DNA from 2 places in the Enterococcus casseliflavus genome. Region 1 is predicted to be linked to the other one. Evidence: predicted binding sites of a transcription regulator. Region 1 holds the regulator's gene; the other holds the start of a gene.
The links. The regulator CtsR, encoded in region 1, represses protease genes until heat stress. The targets are predictions, from matches to a motif close to TTGGTCAAAAAAGGTCAAANA.
Positions count from the first base shown of each region.

Region 2: clpP (ATP-dependent Clp endopeptidase proteolytic subunit ClpP) is a predicted target of CtsR. The motif match lies at 7,519-7,539, and genes of this name have one in related genera.

Region 1 is NZ_CP119393.1:69,555-79,836, forward strand. Features, by position in the region: gene gmk (guanylate kinase) at 1-147, shown strand, start outside; gene rpoZ (DNA-directed RNA polymerase subunit omega) at 153-458, shown strand; gene priA (primosomal protein N') at 587-2,989, shown strand; gene def (peptide deformylase) at 3,000-3,491, shown strand; gene fmt (methionyl-tRNA formyltransferase) at 3,484-4,437, shown strand; gene rsmB (16S rRNA (cytosine(967)-C(5))-methyltransferase RsmB) at 4,427-5,785, shown strand; gene P0G38_RS00415 (Stp1/IreP family PP2C-type Ser/Thr phosphatase) at 5,800-6,540, shown strand; gene pknB (Stk1 family PASTA domain-containing Ser/Thr kinase) at 6,537-8,534, shown strand; gene P0G38_RS00425 (CtsR family transcriptional regulator) at 8,759-9,226, shown strand; gene P0G38_RS00430 (ATP-dependent Clp protease ATP-binding subunit) at 9,232-10,282, shown strand, end outside.
Region 2 is NZ_CP119393.1:2,907,854-2,918,135, reverse strand. Features, by position in the region: gene P0G38_RS13835 (ISL3-like element ISEfa11 family transposase) at 1-216, shown strand, start outside; gene rnjA (ribonuclease J1) at 348-2,027, opposite strand; gene P0G38_RS13825 (DNA-directed RNA polymerase subunit epsilon) at 2,029-2,241, opposite strand; gene P0G38_RS13820 (ABC transporter ATP-binding protein) at 2,643-4,376, shown strand; gene P0G38_RS13815 (ABC transporter ATP-binding protein) at 4,373-6,130, shown strand; gene P0G38_RS13810 (gamma carbonic anhydrase family protein) at 6,193-6,786, shown strand; gene clpP (ATP-dependent Clp endopeptidase proteolytic subunit ClpP) at 6,849-7,439, opposite strand; gene P0G38_RS13800 (hypothetical protein) at 7,615-8,133, shown strand; gene P0G38_RS13795 (glycerophosphodiester phosphodiesterase) at 8,357-9,106, shown strand; gene miaA (tRNA (adenosine(37)-N6)-dimethylallyltransferase MiaA) at 9,103-10,020, shown strand; gene hflX (GTPase HflX) at 10,017-10,282, shown strand, end outside.

The sequences.
Region 1 (10,282 bases):
ATCGAAATGATGGCTTTATATGATTATGCCGTTGTCAATGATGAAGTACCTAAGGCAGTCCAACGAATTCGCGAAATTATTTCGAGTGAACATTTTCGCGTTGACCGAGTGATCGGAACCTATATCAAAATGTTAGAGGAGCTGTAAGAAATATGATGTTAAAACCTTCAATCGATTCTTTGTTGGATCGTGTCAATTCAAAATATTCATTAGTGATCTTAGCAAGCAAACGGGCGCATGAACTTGATGCCGGTGCGCAAGCAACACTAGAAAACTTTGATTCAGTGAAAAGCGTGGGTCAAGCACTTGAAGAAATCGAAGCGGAATTAGTCGTTAATGATCCGCATCCAGAAATCAAGCGTGCCCGCTTGAAAATGGAACAAGAAGAGCGCAAAGCGCAAAAAGACCAAGAACAAAAAGAATTAGAAGCGCGTATCCGCGACGAACAAAAGCTATAGACAAAAGCAAGCTAGAGCACGCCTGTGTTCTGGCTTTTTCTTTTGAATGATGATGGTTAAATTTTTGTAAGGGGTACAGACAAACCCCCACCCATTTAGTAAAATAGAACCTAAAAGGAGGAGAAGAAATGGCGTACATAGCAGAAGTGATCGTGGATGTTCCCACGATGCAGACCGATCAGCCTTTTACCTATCTGATCCCATCAGAATTACAAGCCGCCATTGAGACAGGGATGCGGGTCGAAGTGCCATTTGGCAAGGGTGACCGCCATATCCAAGGGTTCGTCGTCGGCCTTTCAGAAGTTGCCGAACCGCAGCAGACCTTAAAACCAATCGTTCGTTTGTTGGATTTGTCGCCTGTCGTCAATGAAGAACTTCTCCAATTAGCCGACTACATGAAGGAAACGACCTTTGCCTTTAAGATCACTTGCTTGCAGACGATGCTGCCTAGTGTGATGAAAGCCGAGTACCAAAAGCAGATCGTTTTGCTGGAAGGAAATCATCCCATCAAAGAATTTTTTCCCAAAAATGGCATCCTCAGCTGGCAAGACGCCGAAAGTGCCGGGCTGTTGCCGCAGTTGAAGCCTTTGCGGGAATCCGCAGTAGTTGAATTGCAGTATCTCGTGAAAAATAAAAACAAAGCGAAAATGACCCGTTACATTGAACGCAAGATCGATCCAGCAGAAATCCCCGCCGTCCAGCTACAGCTGCGCAAAGGGGCCAAACGCAAGCTGGAAATCTTACAGATTTTGACAGAGGAAGCCCGCTTGCCGGTTTCCTTTTTTACCGAACAAGGGATTTCCACCGCGGCTTTGAACCAAGCGCAAGAAGCTGGTTGGCTGACCTTTACGGAAGTTGAAGCCTACCGTGATCCTTACAAAGACCGTCAATTTCAAAAAACGGTCCCGCTTGAATTAAATGAAGAACAGGCAGCTGCAGTAGCGCAAATCACTGCTTGTGCGGATAACCAAGAGGCACAGACTTTTTTACTGGAAGGGATCACCGGCAGTGGAAAAACAGAAGTCTATCTGCAAGCGATCGCCCAATTGCTGAAACAAGGCAAAACCGCGATCATGCTCGTGCCAGAGATCGCGTTGACTCCGCAAATGGTCGAACGCTTTAAAAGCCGTCTAGGCGACGCAGTGGCTGTTTTACACAGCGGCTTGTCCCAAGGTGAAAAATACGATGAATGGCGTAAGATCGAACGTGGGGAGGCGCAGGTGGTGGTTGGCGCCCGCTCGGCGATTTTTGCTCCGTTGAAAAACATCGGGGTCATCATCGTCGATGAGGAGCACGAAGCCTCCTACAAGCAAGATGAAGCCCCTCGTTACCATGCGAGAGATTTAGCGATTTGGCGCAGCCAGTACCATCGCTGTCCAGTGGTGTTAGGCAGTGCGACGCCGTCATTGGAATCTCGTGCCCGGGCGCAAAAAGAGGTCTACCGCTTATTGAAATTGAATCAGCGGGCAAAAATCAGTGCGCAATTACCGCAGATCGAAGTCGTGGATATGCGTACCGAATTTGCCAATAAAAAGTATCAAACCTTTTCTCGTCCGTTACAGGAAAAAATTACAGACCGATTGGCCCGCAAAGAACAGATCGTCTTGCTGCTGAATCGGCGCGGCTACTCTTCCTTCGTGATGTGCCGCGATTGCGGGTATGTTTTGCCCTGTCCAAATTGCGACATCTCCTTGACGCTGCATATGGATACCAAAACGATGCGCTGTCATTATTGCGGACATGAAGAACACATCCCCCATCGTTGCCCCAACTGCAATGCAGACAAGATTCGTTATTACGGAACGGGCACGCAAAAAGTGGAAGAAGAGTTGAAGGAACTGTTTCCCGAAGCGCGGGTTTTACGGATGGATGTCGATACCACCCGCAAAAAAGGCGCCCATGAAAAAATCTTGACCTTGTTTGGGGAGAAAAAAGCGAATATTTTGTTAGGGACTCAAATGATCGCCAAAGGCTTGGATTTCCCTGATATCACACTGGTAGGGGTCTTGAATGCCGATACCGCCTTGAATTTGCCAGATTTTCGTTCGAGTGAACGGACGTTCCAGCTGTTGACTCAGGTCAGTGGTCGGGCAGGTCGGGCAGAAAAAACCGGCGAAGTGGTGATCCAAACATTCAACCCTGAGCACTACGCCATCCAATTGGCGCAGTCGCAAGACTACGAAGATTTCTATCAAAAAGAGATGTGGATGCGACACCAAAGCGGCTATCCACCGTATTATTTCACCGTCAAAATCACCTGTAGCCATCCCGAAGAGCAAGTCGCCGCTCAGAAGATGTTTGCGATCGCGCGGGATCTGCAGCAGGAGCTGTCACCGCAAAGTATTTTGTTGGGTCCGGCACCAAGTGCGATTTTGCGGGTGAAAAACCGTTATTACTACCAATTGATCATTAAATACAAAAATGAACCGCAGCTACCTGCTTTGTTGACCCGTCTGTTGGATCAAAGTCAAATCGATCAGCGCAAAGGATTGTACGTGTCGATTGACCAAGAGCCGTTGAATTTTATTTAGAGGAGAAAATATGCGTTATCCTATTATTATCACCCCCGATGAACGTCTTCGTCGGCAAGCAAAACCCGTCAAAGTAATTACCGATGAACTCGTTCAGCTACTAGACGACCTTTATGAAACAATGGTCGCCCACGACGGGATCGGTATTGCCGCACCGCAAGTCGGCAAAAACCTGCAAGTGGCGATCGTGGAAGTCGAAGAAGACGATCGTTTTGAAATGATCAACCCTGAGATCATCGCTTCTTCTGGTGAATCCCTTGATGTGGAAGGCTGCTTGAGTATTCCCCACACCTTTGGGACCGTCAAACGAGCAGACGAGATCACTGTCCGCTATTTCGACCGAGAAGGAGAAGAAATGGAAGTGGAAGCATTCGGCTACTTGGCGCGTGCGATGCAGCATGAGATCGATCATTTAAATGGCGTGCTGTTTGTCGACAAGCTCGTCGAACGCATTCCTGAAGAAGACTTAGAAAAGTATATGGAGGAACATGAAAATGACTAAAATCGTCTTTATGGGTACCCCGGCGTTTTCCGTCCCAATTTTAGAAGGCTTGCTTGAAGCCGGCTATGAAGTGGCAGCAGTCGTGACCCAGCCGGATCGTCCCGTCGGTCGCAAAAAAACCATCACTCCGACCCCCGTCAAAGAAGCGGCGATGAAGCATGACTTGTTGGTTTTACAACCAGAAAAAATCAGTGGGTCACCAGAAATGGAGCAGATTCAAGCTTTGGCACCTGATCTGCTGATCACGGCAGCTTTCGGCCAATTTTTACCTAGTGCTTTACTAGAAGTACCAAAGCATGGCGCTATCAACGTTCATGCGTCCCTACTGCCGAAATACCGTGGCGGAGCACCTGTGCATTATGCCATCATGGAAGGGGAGCAAGAAACGGGTGTAACCATCATGGAAATGATCAAAAAAATGGATGCTGGCGGTATTTTTGCTCAAGCTCATTTGCCGATCACGGCACAAGATGATGTGGGGACGATGTTTGATAAGTTGAGCCTATTAGGCAAAGACTTGCTGCTGGAAACTGTGCCGAAAATCTTGTCAGGAGAGCTGCAGCCTGTCCCGCAAGAAGAAGCAAAAGTCACCTTTTCACCAAATATCAGCCGTGAACAAGAAGCCATCGACTGGCAGAAAACGGCGGTGCAAATCGATGCCCAAGTCCGAGGCATGCGACCATGGCCGATCGCCTTTACGACACAAAATGGCAACCGCTGGAAACTTTGGCAAGTGACACCGCTGGAGCAAACGACGACAGCCCAACCAGGAACGATCATTGAACGGACGAAAAAAACGTTGCTGATCGCTTGTGGGGAAGGCACGGTATTGGCTATCGATGAATTGCAGCCAGCTGGAAAAGGCCGACAAGACATTGCCGCATTCTTAAACGGCAGTGGACAACAGATTCAAAAAGGGGATCAGGTAGGTACCTATGAAGCGTAATCTTGGAGACATACAATATACAGTGCGCTTTGTGGCACTAGAAGCGTTGTTGCGAATCGAAAAAGGCGGCGCTTATTCCAATCTACTGCTGCGGGAATTGATGAATCAAGGGCGCTTAAATGACAAAGACGGTCGCTTATTGACTGAATTGGTGTACGGCACCATCAGTCGTCAGCTTTTATTGGATTATTATTTGGACCGGTTTATTAAAAATGCCCGCAAAGTCGACCCGTGGGTCAAAACGCTGCTGCGGCTTTCCTTGTATCAGATGCTGTATCTCGATAAAGTACCCGCCCATGCCATCATTCATGAAGCCGTGGATATTGCGAAAGCCAAAGGCAATCCGGGGACTGGTAAGTTCGTCAATGGCGTGCTGCGCACGATCCAACGACAAGGAGTGCCAGACTTGGCATTGATCAAAGACCCAATGGAACGTTTAGCAACGGAAATCAGTTTGCCCCTGTGGCTAACGAAGAAACTAGTCAAACAAATTGGGATCGAAGAAACTAGCGAGCTGGGTTATGCCCTATTTGAACCCAATCATGCCAGTGGTCGTATCGATCTGCAGCGCATCTCGCAAGCAGCAGCGATCGAACGGCTACAAGAAGAAGGCATCGACGCACGACCAAGTGAGCTTTCCCCTTATGGGGTTGTGGCTGACAAAGGCTTTATGGCGGGCTCGTCCCTCTACAAAGAAGGTTTACTGACGATCCAAGATGAAAGTTCGATGCTGGTTGCCCCCGTTTTACAAGTAGCCCGAGACCATCAAGTACTGGATGCCTGCGCCGCACCAGGAGGCAAAACGACCCATATCGCTGCCTTCTTGTCTGCCGCAGAGGGCGGCAAAGTGACAGCACTGGATATCCATGCCCATAAGGTTAAGCTGATTCAGCAAAATGCCCAACGTTTAGGCGTCGAAGCAGTTGTGGAGACCCGCGTGATGGATGCGCGGGAGACGGCTCAAACCTTTGCACCCGAACAATTTGATCGCATCTTAGTGGATGCCCCTTGTTCTGGATTAGGGTTGATGCGCCGTAAACCGGACATCAAATACAGCAAGACGGAAGCCGATTTCCAACGCTTGCCGCAGATTCAGCGAGAGATTTTGGAAAGTGCCGCCCCAACCCTGAAAAAATCGGGTATAATGGTCTACAGCACATGCACGATTCTAGCGGAAGAAAATCAACAAGTCGTGGCAGCGTTTCTCGCTGACCATCCTGAATTTGAGCAAATGCCTCTTGCGGTAGGACCGCTGGCAGCCGAAGCGGTTCAAGAGGATATGTTGACGATCTATCCGCAAGATTTTATGACAGATGGCTTTTTTATCAGTTGTCTACGCAAAAAGTAACGAGGTGAAAGAAATTGGAGATTCGTTTTCAAACAGATGTCGGCAAACGTCGCAACACAAACCAAGATTTTGCAGCAACCTATGTAAATAAAGCCAATGTGACATTGGCCTTGCTTGCCGATGGCATGGGGGGCCACCGAGCCGGAGATGTCGCTAGCCGTCAAGCAGTCAGTGAGATCGGCACCGCTTGGGAACAGACAGAGCTGACAGACAGTGAAAAAACTGCCCAATGGCTGATCCAAAAAATCCAAGCGGAAAGCCAAGTGATTTTCCAAAAAGGACAAGAACAAGAAGAACTTAGCGGCATGGGCACCACGATCATTGCCGTGGCCTTATTAAGCGACCAGTTTACGATCGCCAATGTCGGGGACAGCCGTGCCTATCTTTTACGCAATCAAGTGCTGACCCAAATCACAGAGGACCATTCACTGGTCAATGAATTGGTGAAGTCGGGACAAATCACGGCAGAAATGGCCTTGAATCATCCTCGCAAAAACGTTTTGACCCGCTCGATCGGCATGCCAAGCGAAGTCGAAGTCGATGTGGCGATCCACTTTATTGCAGACGGGGATTATTTGCTGCTGTGTTCAGACGGATTGACCAACATGGTCTCAGATGAAGAGATCACAGCAACGATCCAAGAAACCCCTGTGCTAGAAGAAGCAGTGCAATCATTGATCGATCAAGCCAACGAACGCGGCGGTGTCGACAATATCACGGTATTATTGATTAAAGTTGGAGGAGAGCGCCCATGATCGAAATTGGGAAGAAGATAAACGGCCGATACAAAATCATCGGCAATATCGGCAGCGGCGGAATGGCAAATGTGTTTTTGGCGCATGACTTGATCTTAGACCGTGAAGTGGCAATCAAAGTGCTTCGTTTTGACTTCCAAAACGACCAAAGTGCGATTCGGCGCTTTCAACGAGAAGCATTGGCGGCGACTGAGCTGGTTCATCCCAACATCGTAACTGTTTATGATGTCGGCGAAGAAGACGGCATGCAGTTTTTGGTGATGGAATATGTCAAAGGGATGGATCTCAAGCGCTATATCCAAACGCACTATCCCGTACCTTATTTGCAGATCGTTGATATCATCCAACAAATCTTATCAGCGGTGGCATTGGCCCATCAGCACCGCATCATTCACCGGGACCTAAAGCCCCAAAATGTGCTGATCAATGAAGACGGCGTGGTGAAAATCACCGATTTTGGGATCGCGATCGCCTTATCAGAAACATCGATCACCCAAACCAACTCGATGCTAGGCTCGGTGCATTATCTTTCACCAGAACAAGCACGAGGCAGTATGGCCACCAATCAATCAGATATTTATGCGATTGGAATTATCCTCTATGAAATTTTAACCGGCAAAGTACCCTTTGATGGCGAATCAGCCGTAACGATCGCCTTGAAACACTTCCAAGATGAGATCCCTTCGATTCGGATCTATGACAAAAATGTTCCGCAATCGCTGGAAAACGTCGTATTGAAGGCGACCGCCAAAGAACCGGCGGATCGTTACAAGACCGCCGATGAAATGCGGGCAGATCTCGATACCGTGTTGTCTCCTGACCGCCTCAATGAACCGAGATGGGAACCTCATGCCCTGATGGATGAAACGAGAGTGCTGACTCCAGTGGAAGCAGCCCAAGTCGAAACGCCGCCAGTGGAGGAACCCGTAGAAGATGAGGTTGCGGATCAAGCCGAAGAACCAGCGCAACCGAAAAAGAAAAAACGCAAACGCTGGCTGTTGCTGCCCATCATTATGGTGATCGCACTGTTAGGGATAGGCAGTTACTTCCTATTCGGCGGTGGTCGAGGAGATGTGGCGATTCCTGAAGTCAGTGGTCAGACGGAAGCAGCTGCCCGTGCCGAGCTAGAAGCCGCCGGCTTGAAAGTAGCAGACGAGGTGGAAGAAATCGAAGACGATGAAGTCGAAGCAGGCAATGTCGTCAAAACCGATCCCCCAGAAGGCAATGAAGTCAAAAAGAATTCCGTCGTCACTCTCTACATCAGTAGCGGAACGAAGAAAATCACCCTTGATGACTATGAAGGTCGTTCCTTCGATGATGTCAAAAAAGAATTGATCGATTTGGGCTTTGATGAAGACAGAATCAAAGAAGAGTTAGAGTCGTCAGATGATGTCGACGAAGGGGATATTATCAGTCAATCACCAGCAGCAGGGCGGGAAGTTTCCCCAGCAGAAGACGAAATCACCTTTAAGGTCAGCTCCGGACCAGATAGCTTCGCAATGGACAACTATTATGGTATGACAGAGGCAGATGCACGAGCAGCATTAACTTCTCGCGGGGTAAGCCTTTCACAAATCAATGTCACTTACGAATCCAGTAGCCAACCGGAAGGTACGATCATTGGTCAAGCACCAGCGAGTGGCGAGTCCGTTGTGACTTCCAGAACCATCATTACATTAACTGTCAGCAGCGGGCAAGAAATGGTCAATGTACCAAGAATCGTTGGCAAAAGCCAAGCCGATGCAGAAGCAGATTTGAATGAAGCAGGATTGCAGTATACGATAGAACAAGAATCTGATTATAACGACTCTGTGCCTGCTGGAGAAGTAGTGCGCGTTACGCCGGGAGCAGGTACTTCTGTAGCAGTAGGAAGTTCTGTCACCGTGACGGTTTCCAGAGGTCCTCGACCACAGGATTCTTCTTCGTCAAGCAGCTCATCCTCCTCAAGCAGCAGCTCGTCAACGAGTGAAAGTAGTTCAGAAAGTACGCAATAAGATGAACGTTTATGTTAGAAGAACAAGCAGCCTACGGGGACCAAAGAATTTTCTTTTTGTTCCCCGACGAGCTGCTTGTTTCTTTTTGTAGCTAAAAAGCTGAAGCGAGGGATAAGTGTCTTTAAAATTTCCTTTAGACCTTCCTTTTGTGCAAGCGTACATCTTTCCAAGGATTCAAAAATTGGGTATAATGAAGGTCAGAATTAGTCAAGGGAGGGAATGAATTGAGTCATCACAACACTTCCGATTTGATTGAAGCATATTTGAAGAAAATTCTTGAAGACAGTGAAACCATTGAGATTCGTCGCGCAGAAATGGCAAATTTGTTCAACTGCGTGCCCTCACAAATAAATTACGTGATCAATACCCGCTTTACCGTTCAAAGAGGCTATGCGGTTGAAAGCAAACGCGGCGGGGGCGGCTATATTCGGATCGAGAAAGTCAAAATTACTGATAGCCACCACTACTTAAAAGAAATGAATCAATTATTCGATGAAACCATCTCGGAAAAAGATGCATATGCAATAATCCAGAAACTTTATGAGGAAGGAATCCTGTCCAAGCGAGAAGGCAATTTATTGTTGACCGTCATCGCGAAAGCAGTTCTAGGACGTTCTCCTTATGAAAATAGAACACGAGCTGATTTGCTCCATGCAATTCTAGAACGATTAAGTTACGAAGACAGGAAGTGAAAGAGATGGATGAATTATTCACCCAACGCGCGAAAGCCGTTTTGGCTATCGCCCAAGAAGAAGCAAAATACTTTAAGCACCAAGCAGTAGGTTCTGAACATATTCTATTGGCACTGGTCATTGAACAAAACGGGATCGCTGGCAAAACGTTACGGGAAATGAATATCACAGAAAACGATATTCGTGAAGAAATCGAGCATTTAACAGGGTACGGCACCGTTCGTCAATACCCAGAAAACGCCTATCTCGCGTATTCACCACGAGCAAAACATACATTTGCTTATGCAGGGGATGAGGCCAAGCGTTTAGGGGCACCACAGATCGGTACCGAACATCTATTATTAGGCTTATTAAGAGACGAAGACATTTTGGCTTCACGAATCATGCTGAATCTCGGCTTGAGTCTCGCGAAAATGCGTCAGCTTTTGAAGAAAAAAATGGGCTTCAATGAAAGCAAAACCAACGGAAGTGCTGGTCGTCGTCGTCCAGCCCAAGCCAAAGCGCAGCAAGGAACACCGACCTTGGATTCCTTAGCCCGTGATTTGACCAAATTAGCTCGTGAAAAACGGCTAGATCCTGTTGTCGGTCGTGCCAAAGAAGTCAAACGGCTGATCCAGATCCTTAGCCGTCGGACCAAAAACAACCCTGTTCTCGTTGGGGAACCTGGTGTTGGGAAAACCGCGATCGCCGAAGGCTTAGCCCAAAAAATCATCAGTGGGGAAGTCCCAGAAGACATGCAAAACAAACGCTTGATGATGCTGGACATGGGGGCTTTAGTTGCCGGAACGAAATACCGTGGGGAATTTGAGGACCGAATGAAAAAAATTATCGATGAGATCTATCAAGATGGTCAAATCATCTTATTCATTGATGAATTGCATACACTGATCGGGGCCGGCGGAGCCGAAGGGGCGATTGATGCCTCGAATATTCTGAAACCAGCCTTAGCCCGTGGAGAATTGCAAACCATCGGTGCCACAACGCTAGATGAGTACCAAAAATACATTGAAAAAGATTCTGCGTTAGAACGCCGTTTTGCTCGGGTGCAAGTCGACG
Region 2 (10,282 bases), 820 kb from region 1:
GAAACGTTAGATGACAGCTTTCGGGAAAAGCTTCAAAACCTTCTTACCCATGAAGAAGGCATCACCAACGCAATGATCTATCCTTATTCCAATGGAAAAATAGAAGCGAAGAATACCCACATAAAGACAATGAAACGAGTATCCTACGGATTTAAATCATTCGAGAACATGAGAATTAGAATCTTTTTGATCAATCAATTAATCAATGTAAGATAACAAAAAATCTGAGCCAGAATGTGGTTCATTCTGACCCAGATTTGATTTTGCACAACTCATCAGTCCTTATTGACAAAGAGCCGGAAAAAGGGCAGTTCTCAGTAACCTGAGAACTACCCTCGCATGTGAGACTATAAATCGTCCGGCGTCATGATCATCGAAAGGATCATTGGATGACGCTCGGTTTTTTCAAATAGGAATGGCTGTAACGCCGAAGACATCGCTTCTCTTAATTTATGTTCTGTTGGGTCTGGTTGGTTCAAGACTTCCCGCAATGCACGGAAGAGGATCTGCTGTGCTTCGTTGATCATCTCGCCAGATTCCCGCATATAAACAAACCCACGAGAAAGGATATCTGGTCCAGCAAGGACTTCTTTCTTCGCCACATCGACTGTCGCGACAGCTAAGACGAGGCCTTCTTCTGAAAGAATGCGACGATCTCGTAAGACGACATTTCCGATATCACCGATACCGCTGCCGTCAACATAAACATCATTGGCATTGAAATGACCAGCCAAGCGAGCGGTATCCGCTGTTAAGGCCAACATGTCACCATTTTCCATAATGAAACAATTTTCTTTTGGTACACCGACATCTTGTGCCAACTGGGTGTGGATGTTCAGCATCCGAAATTCCCCATGGACAGGCATAAAGAATTTTGGCTTCATTAGACGCAACATCAGTTTTTGTTCTTCTTGGCCACCGTGACCAGAAGTATGGATGTTGTTCAATTTGCCATGGATCACGTTTGCGCCAGCTTCCAACAACAAGTTGATCAGCTGATTGACACTCGTGGTATTTCCTGGGATCGGTGAGCTTGAGAAAATCACGGTATCATCTGGGTGAATTTGGATTTGACGGTGAGTCCCGTTGGCAATCCGACTCAAAGCAGCCATTGGCTCTCCTTGAGAACCCGTACAAAGGATCATGGTTTCGTTTGCAGGCAAACGGTTGATCTCATGAGATTCCACAAAGGTTCCATCTGGCACCTTGATATAGCCAAGGCGCTGTCCGTTGACGATTGCATTTTCCATACTGCGTCCAAAAACGGCGATTTTACGTCCAGTCGCAACCGCCGCATCTGCAGCTTGTTGGAGACGGAAAATGTTGGAGGCAAAGCTGGCAAAAATGATCCGACCATCGATTTTTTCAAAAATCTTTTGGATCGAGCTGCCGATCGTTTTTTCTGATTTGGTAAAGGTCGGAATCTCTGCATTGGTACTATCGGAAAGGAGGCAAAGGACGCCTTCTTCACCAATTTTTGCCATTTTGTGCAAGTTTGCTGGTTCGCCCACAGGCGTAAAGTCAAACTTGAAATCGCCAGTTGCGACGATATTGCCAGAAGGCGTTTTGACAACGACACCTAAAGCATCAGGGATACTGTGGGTCGTTCGAAAGAAGCTGATGGATGTTTTACGGAAACGAATCACCGTATCTTCATTGATTTCGTGTAATTCCGCATCCCGCAATAAGCCATGCTCATCTAATTTGTTGGTGATCAAAGCAAGTGCCAAGGGTCCCGCATAGATCGGGATATTAGCTTCCCGCAACAAGTAAGGGATTCCGCCAATATGGTCTTCGTGACCATGAGTGACGATCAAGCCTTTGACTTTCGGTAAATTTTGAACGATGTAGCTATAATCGGAAATGACATAGTCGATCCCAAGCAGTTCATCTTCGGGGAATTTGATTCCCGCGTCAATTAAGATGATCTCATCTTGGAATTGAACCCCATAACAGTTTTTTCCGATTTCGCCAAGTCCACCGACGCCGAATACGCCAGTCTCATTATTTTTCAGCGAAACTTTCATCTTAAAACTCCGCTAATTTGAAATCAGCGTTTTCTTTTTCGTAAGCTAAATGTTTTTCATCTAGTTCTTGAACGAACTCGATGTTGTATGGGGTATTTTGTTCAACCAGACGGCGTGCGATCACTGCATCGTCTGCTTCAATGTACAAAGAGTGGGTTTGTTCTCTCTTTGGGTTGCGGTCTTTTGTTTCTTGGTAATAAATTTTGTAAATCATATCTTTTCTCCTTTATCTGCTTTTCGCAGTAGTCTATTTGGTTGATGAATTCGCTGCATCACAAAATCGAGGTCCGAATAAAGTGACCTGAAAAGAAGGCTTCGAGAGCCGCTGCATGCTTTTTTCAGACAATCGTTGTGAGAAAAAAGAGAAAGCCTCGTCTTTGCTTTCCAAATGTCGTCATAAAAAATTCACCGGGTTTGTAAGTCGTTCCACTACAAGTATCCCTAGTTTATCACAGAAAAACGAATAAGTATAGAAACACGTCATTTTGAAAAGGCTTACTGAAAGAAAATGAAAGGACTATCGCTGAAGTTTGCTTTTTTTCGTTGAAAGTGCATTACAATAAGAATATTCCTATGCTATAGTAGAAGTAATGAAGTAAAAAAGGAGGGGATTTTTTGAAATTAATGTGGCACTACACGATGAGAAACAAGAAACTGCTGGTTTTTAATTTCATCTGTGTTTTTGGTTTTATTTTGATTGAATTAGGTTTGCCGACGTTATTGGCAAGAATGATCGACAAAGGGATCGCCGCTGGTGATCGCGACTACATATGGAAAATGGGTGCGGCGATGATCGCGATCACCATTGTGGGGATCACGATGAACATTTTGTTAGGCTATTTCACGTCACGTATCACCACTAACATTGTGGCAGATATTCGTGACGATCTTTTTGAAAAAGTCCAAGGCTATTCACATACCGAATATGAAAAAATCGGGGTTTCATCATTGATCACCCGTGTGACCAATGATGCGTATCAAATCATGCTGTTTATGCAAAGCATCTTACGGACAGGTTTGATGACACCCATGATGTTTGTGGTCAGCTTGTACATGGTCATGCGGACAAGTACACAACTAGGGTTGTATGTTTTGGGGGCATTGCCGATATTGCTGATGGCCGTCATCGCCATTGCCAAAATCTCGGAACCCTTATCCACTAAACAACAAGCCAATCTAGATAAAATCAATGGCATCTTGCGAGAAAATCTCTCTGGTTTACGAGTGATCCGTGCCTTCGTCAATGAAAAATTTGAAGAAAAACGCTTTGGCAAAGTCAACCAAGCCTATGCTTCTAGTTCTCGCAGCTTGTTTCGCTTGATGGCAACGGCACAACCAGGCTTTTTCTTCTTATTCAATATCGTGATGATTTTGATTATTTGGACGGGAAGTATTCAAATCGATCAAGGGCAACTGCAGGTCGGTGACTTGATTGCATTTATCGAATACATCTTCCATGCGCTGTTTTCTTTCATGCTGTTTGCGACTGTCTTTACGATGTATCCACGAGCGGCGGTTTCTGCTCGTCGAATCCAAGAAGCGTTAGATGCGACTTCTGAAATCAAAGAGCCAGAACAGCCAGTGACAGAAACTAAGACGAAAGGCTTCTTGGAATTCAAAAATGTTACCTTTGCTTATCCGGGACATGCGCAAAGTCCAGTGATCCGTAATGTTAGCTTTACCGCTTCACCAGGGGAAACCGTGGCGTTTATCGGTAGTACTGGAAGTGGAAAATCAACCTTGATCCAATTGATCCCACGTTTTTACGACGTCAGTGAAGGCCAAGTCTTGGTGGATGGTGTTGACGTTCGGGATTACAGCTTAACGACGTTGCGCAACAAGATCGGGTTTATCCCTCAAAAAGCGTTGCTATTTACAGGGACGATCGCAGAAAACCTACGCTATGGGAAAGAAGATGCCACGCAAGCAGAGCTGGAACGAGCAGCCGAGATTGCGCAAGCGGCAGATTTCATTTCTCGCACACCAGATGGCTTTGATGCTCACTTGGCAGAAGGCGGAACCAACTTCTCTGGCGGACAAAAACAACGCCTAGCGATTGCCCGTGCGGTGATCCGCCAACCAGAGATCTATATTTTTGATGATAGTTTTTCTGCATTGGATTACCAAACGGATGCAAAATTGCGGGCACGCTTGAAAAAAGAAACCACAGAATCGACCGTTTTGATCGTTGCTCAACGAGTAGGAACGATCATGAATGCCGATAAGATCGTCGTCTTGAACGAAGGCGATGTGGTTGGCATCGGCACCCACAAAGAACTGCTGCAAACTTGTCCAGTATACTACGACATTGCGGCGTCACAATTATCAGAGGAGGAGTTGGCACAATGAAAGCAATCTCTTCTTTAAAACGGTTAGGTGCTTACATCAAACCGTACAAAGTACAATTTATCCTAGTCTTGCTGTTTACTGTTGCAACCGTCGGCTTCAATGCGGCAATGCCGTATGTTTCTGGATTACCGACGACAGAGATCAGCCGCAACATCGCTGCAGGCGAAGGCGTTAATTTTGATTACGTGATCCTTTGCTTGATCTGGATCGCAGTCGTCGGTGTCGGTTACTGTTTCTCACAATTGATGTCAGGGCTGCTGATCACCAACGTTGTCCAATCTGCGATGCGAGATTTGCGGCAAGACATTGAAGAAAAAATCAATCGTCTGCCCGTTTCTTACTTCGACCGCAACCAGCAAGGGAATATCCTGTCAAGGGTGACCAATGACGTGGATGCCGTCAGCGGTGCGATGCAGCAAGCCTTGATCGGGATCGTCAATGCCTTCTTAGGAATCATTATGGCGGTTTCTATGATGTTTTATATCAATACTTACATGGCATTGGTTTCATTGATCATGATCCCAGCCTCCTTATTGATTTCTCGCACAATCGTCAAAAAGTCGCAAAAAGACTTCCAAGGCATGCAAAATGCGTTAGGAGATCTGAACGGCTACGTACAAGAAAACATGACTGGATTCAGTGTCTTGAAAGTGTATGGACGGGAAAAGCAAACACTTGAAGGGTTTAAAAACGTTAACCACCAGTTGCGCTATTACGGCTTTCGTTCTGCCTTTGTGTCAGGATTGATGATGCCACTGGTGCAAATGACCGCTTACTTTACCTATATCGCAATGGCAGTCATGGGGAGCTTTTACGTGATCAGCGGCGTGATCGTTGTTGGTCAGCTGCAAGCGTTCATTCAATACATTTGGCAAGTCAGTCAGCCAATGGGGAACATTACCCAGCTGTCTTCTGTCTTGCAAAGTGCCTCAGCAGCAGCAAAACGGGTTTTTGAAATCCTAGATGAGGAAGAAGAGCCCGTCAATCAAACGGATATCCAATTGCCAGAACAAATCAGAGGCGACGTGACCTTTGAACATGTCGGCTTTGCCTATGATCCGAAAAAACCGTTGATCAAAGACTTGAACTTTGAAGTCAAAGCTGGACAAACCGTGGCGATCGTGGGACCAACAGGTGCTGGGAAAACCACTTTGATCAATTTATTGATGCGTTTTTATGATGTCAATGAAGGGGCCATCAAGATCGACGGCATCGACACGAAGAAAATGGAACGTCACGATGTTCGGTCTCTATTTGGGATGGTCTTACAAGATGCATGGTTGTACGAAGGCACGATCGGCGACAACATTCGCTTTGGGAAATTAGATGCCACCGATTATGAAGTCGTTGATGCAGCGAAAACCGCCAACGTCGATCACTTCATTCGCACGATGCCAGACGGCTACGAAATGATCATCAATTCTGAAGGGGACAATGTCTCCTTGGGACAAAAACAATTGTTGACCATCGCTCGGGCTGTCATCTCTGATCCGAAGATTTTGATTCTCGATGAAGCCACCAGTTCGGTGGATACCCGCTTAGAAGCGCTGATTCAAAAAGCAATGGATAAAGTGATGGAAGGTCGTACCAGCTTTGTGATCGCCCATCGTTTGTCAACGATTCGTGAAGCAGATCTGATCTTAGTGATGGATCAAGGGTCGATCATTGAAAAAGGCAATCACGAAACCTTGTTGGCAGCTGGCGGCTTTTATAGCCAACTGTACCAAAGTCAATTTTCAGAAGAAGCAGAGTAAGCCCAAAAGAGCGTCCAGTCAGACTGGCGCTCTTTTTGCATTGTCGCAAGGGTGGTGCTATAGTGAAAAAAGAAAGTGCAGATCCGTTTATGGATTGGAAGGAGAAGTTGATGGACAAAGAACAATCAGGGAATGAAACCCACAAAACAGTTTCGCCAGCCTCGTTGCAAGGAACACCTTGTTTTGTGGCAAAAAATGCGACGATCGTAGGAAACGTGACACTAGGAAAAGAGAGTACGGTCTGGTTTCAAGCAGTGATTCGAGGCGATGCCAATCGCATCGAAATCGGCGCGCGTACCAATATTCAAGATGGAACGATCATCCACGTTGATCACGATGCCCCGACGATCGTTGAAGACGATGTGACTGTTGGGCATCAGTGTATGCTTCATGGCTGTACCATCAAAAAAGGGGCGCTGATCGGCATGAGCTCGATTGTTTTGAATCATGCAGTGATCGGTGAAAATAGTTTGTTAGGTGCCGGTTCATTAGTGACGGAAGGAACCGTCATTCCGCCCAATGTGTTGGCATTTGGTCGTCCGGCACGAGTGATCCGCCCGTTGACAGAGGAAGAAATCGCCAAAAATCAGGCAAACATCACGCATTACGTGGAAAATGGGTATGCTTACCAACAGGGCGAATATGGTGAAGTCTGATGATGAACCAAAAGACGAAAAAAGGTGTACGAATTGCTTCGTGCACCTTTTTTTATGCAAGCTTATTTCAATTTGTTTGATTCCATGATCTCGTCGATCAAGCCGTAATCTTTGGCTTCTTGTGCGGTCATGAAGTTGTCACGATCGGTGTCGCGTTCAATCACTTCGATTGGTTGACCGGTACGTTCTGACAAGATTTTGTTCAGACGTTCGCGGGTTGCCAAAATGTGGCGGGCAGCAATTTCGATCTCAGTTGCTTGTCCTTGTGCGCCACCTAATGGTTGGTGGATCATGATCTCTGCATTTGGTAATGCAAAGCGTTTGCCTTTTTCACCAGCGGTCAATAAGAATGAACCCATAGAAGCAGCCATCCCCATAACGATGGTTTGAACATCGGCTTTGATAAAGTTCATCGTATCAAAGATCGCTAGACCAGCAGTAACGCTTCCGCCAGGCGAGTTGATGTACAAGTAGATGTCTTTTTCAGAATCTTGCGCGTCCAAGAATAAAAGCTGAGCAATGATCGAGTTTGCTAAGTCATCGGTTACTTGACCACTCAACATAATGATCCGGTCTTTTAATAGACGAGAATAGATGTCATACGCTCTTTCACCGCGAGATGATTGTTCAATGACTGTAGGAATTAAATTCATAGTGATAGTCCTCCTAAAAATCGTTATAGATATAGTTTAGCATAAAGTTTTCGCAATATCTAAGAGATAGTATACCGATTAGGTCAAGAAAGGTCAAATAAAAAGTTCGTTATCTTTTTTGCGAAACTTTCAAATATGATACAATATGAAAAAAGGAATGAGGAAGGATCGAAGAATGGCAGTAGCAATAGCAGGTTTGATCGGCGTCTTAGTGGGCGCATTGTTAGTAACCATCATTTTTAATTTACGCATTCGGTATGAGGAGCAAAAAGAAAAACAACGCCGTTTGTTGGAGCATAAAGTCAAAGAAATCGAAACGTTGGTTTTATTGAATCAAAAAATCAGTGAGATTCTACAAAAACGGGTCATGCTGATGGATGAGTATGTCAGCTTTGATGCCTTTGACGACTGTTATATCACCATCGATGATTTTGCCTATCTACAATCTTTTGCGGCGCAAAATAGTTTTTATCTACCGAATTTTTTCTTGGAAGAATTTTTCAAAAAAATCGGGACACGTCGGGTGATTTTGTCGCCAGAGGAAACCGTTAAGATCGGTGGGTATACGTATAAAGGCGGTCGGATCATTATGGAAAATTTCCTTGATCAATTGGTTGAAATGGTCAATGAACGTAAAAACCAAATGAAAAATATGACGAGCGAACCGTTGACCTATTTTTCAAAAACGATTTGATTCTTCTGGTCAGTCGGTCGCCTTGGTTAAGGTAACCAAACCAGAGTATCGACGATTGCACTTTTTCAACTGATCACACACACTCTTACTGCGATCATAGTAAGGGTGTTTTTCTTTGACCGAAACAAAGCGTTATTATTCATTAAGAGTATCGAAACAAACAGAGGCTTTTTGGTTCTAGGAGATTCCATGGTAAAATAAAGAGTGAGAATGGAGTGAAAGAATGATGGTACAAATCGTTGCCCACCGCGGGAGTAGCGGCAACCGACCTGAAAACACGCTACCAGCATTTGCGGAAGCGGTGCGGGTCAAAGCTGATATCATTGAGTTAGATGTACATCTATCAAAAGATGGCGGCTTGATCGTCATGCATGATGAAACGGTTGATCGAACGACCAACGGCAAAGGTCGGATCTGTGACCTGACGGTTGTTGAACTAAAAGACCTCAATGCTGGCAGCTGGTTTTCTGAGGAATTCCAAGCCGCCAAAATCCCCACGCTAAAAGAAGTGTTGGATTTACTTGCAGCGAAGAATTATCGTGGCATTTTGACGATCGAATTAAAAACCGATCATTATGAGTATGAAGGAATCGAAGCCAAAGTATCCGACTTAATGAATAGTCAAGAATGGCCCTTTACTCATTGGTATTGTTCCTTCAATATCGAGACCTTGGATCGGATGCATGCGATCGAACCGGATGCGACCCTTGATTTTATTATGGGACGCGGGGAAGACAAACCACCGTTGGCGCTCAGCCGACCGTATATCGAAGGAATTCATCCTGCCTATCGCTGGGTTCAAGAGACAGCAACGGTCTTAACTGATTTTCCGATCGCGATCCGTCCGTGGACTGTCAACGAAGAAGCGGCGATTCGCACCTGCTTGGCTCTGGGGTTGACGGGGATCATCACCGATTTTCCAGAAAAAGCTCGGGCAATTGTGCAACAGGTCCGCGAGGAAACAAAAGGATGAAAAAAGTCTTAGTAATTGTGGGACCGACCGCAGTTGGCAAAACCGCCTTGAGTATCCAGTTAGCCCAAAAATACCAAGGGGAGATCATCAGCGGGGATTCCATGCAAATTTACCGTCAGTTAGATATCGGTACCGCCAAAGTGACGAAGGAAGAAATGGCAGGGATTCCTCATCATTTGATCGATATTCGTGCAATGACGGAAGCATACTCTGCCGCTGATTTCCAGCAAATGGGGCGTGAAGCCATCGAGACGATCCAGCAGCAAGGAAAGCTGCCGATCGTTGTAGGGGGAACAGGGCTATACATCCAAGCGCTGCTGTATGACTTTCGTTTAGGGGCAGAAGAAGGCGACCCAACGATTCGTCAGCGTTACGAACAAGAAGCAGCAGCCATCGGCAAAGAAGCTTTATGGCAAAAGCTGCAGGCGGTCGATCCCTTGGCAGCAGCGAAGATCCACTACAACAATGAGCGGAAAGTGATTCGTGCGTTGGAGGTTTTTGAAACGACTGGCGAAAGTATCGCTGCACCAAAAGAGACACCACAAGCTTTGTACGATTTCTTCATGATCGGGTTAACCACTGAGCGAGAAGTGTTATACCAGCGAATCAATCAGCGGGTGGACTTGATGATGGATCAAGGCTTGATCGAAGAAGCAAAAGCTGTTTTGCAGTATCCAGAAACGCAAGCCGCTAAGGGGATCGGCTACAAGGAATTTTTGCCCTATTTACAAGGGCAGGCCACATTGGAGGAGACCATTGAGCAAATCAAGCAAAACTCACGCCGCTACGCCAAGCGGCAGCTGACGTGGTTCAATAACCGAGCACAGCCCCGATGGATTGATTTAGTGAGGCAACCTGAAGAACAACGTACCCTTGAAACAGAAATCGACCAATGGTTGGAGGAGAAAAGATGAGCCAAGAACGTGTGATTCTTGTCGGAGTAGAAACGGAGAAAAACTATCTTCATTTTGATTCGTCAATGAAAGAATTGAAAAGCTTAACAAAAACCGCCAATGGTGAAGTTGTTTTTTCACTGGTGCAAAAACGGCAGCAAGTCGATCGACAAACCGTGATTGGCAAGGGGAAAGTTGCGGAATTGCAGCAGTTGGCAGAAGCACATGAAGCAGATCTAGTGATCTTCAATCATGAACTGACACCAAGGCAAAGCCAGTTGAT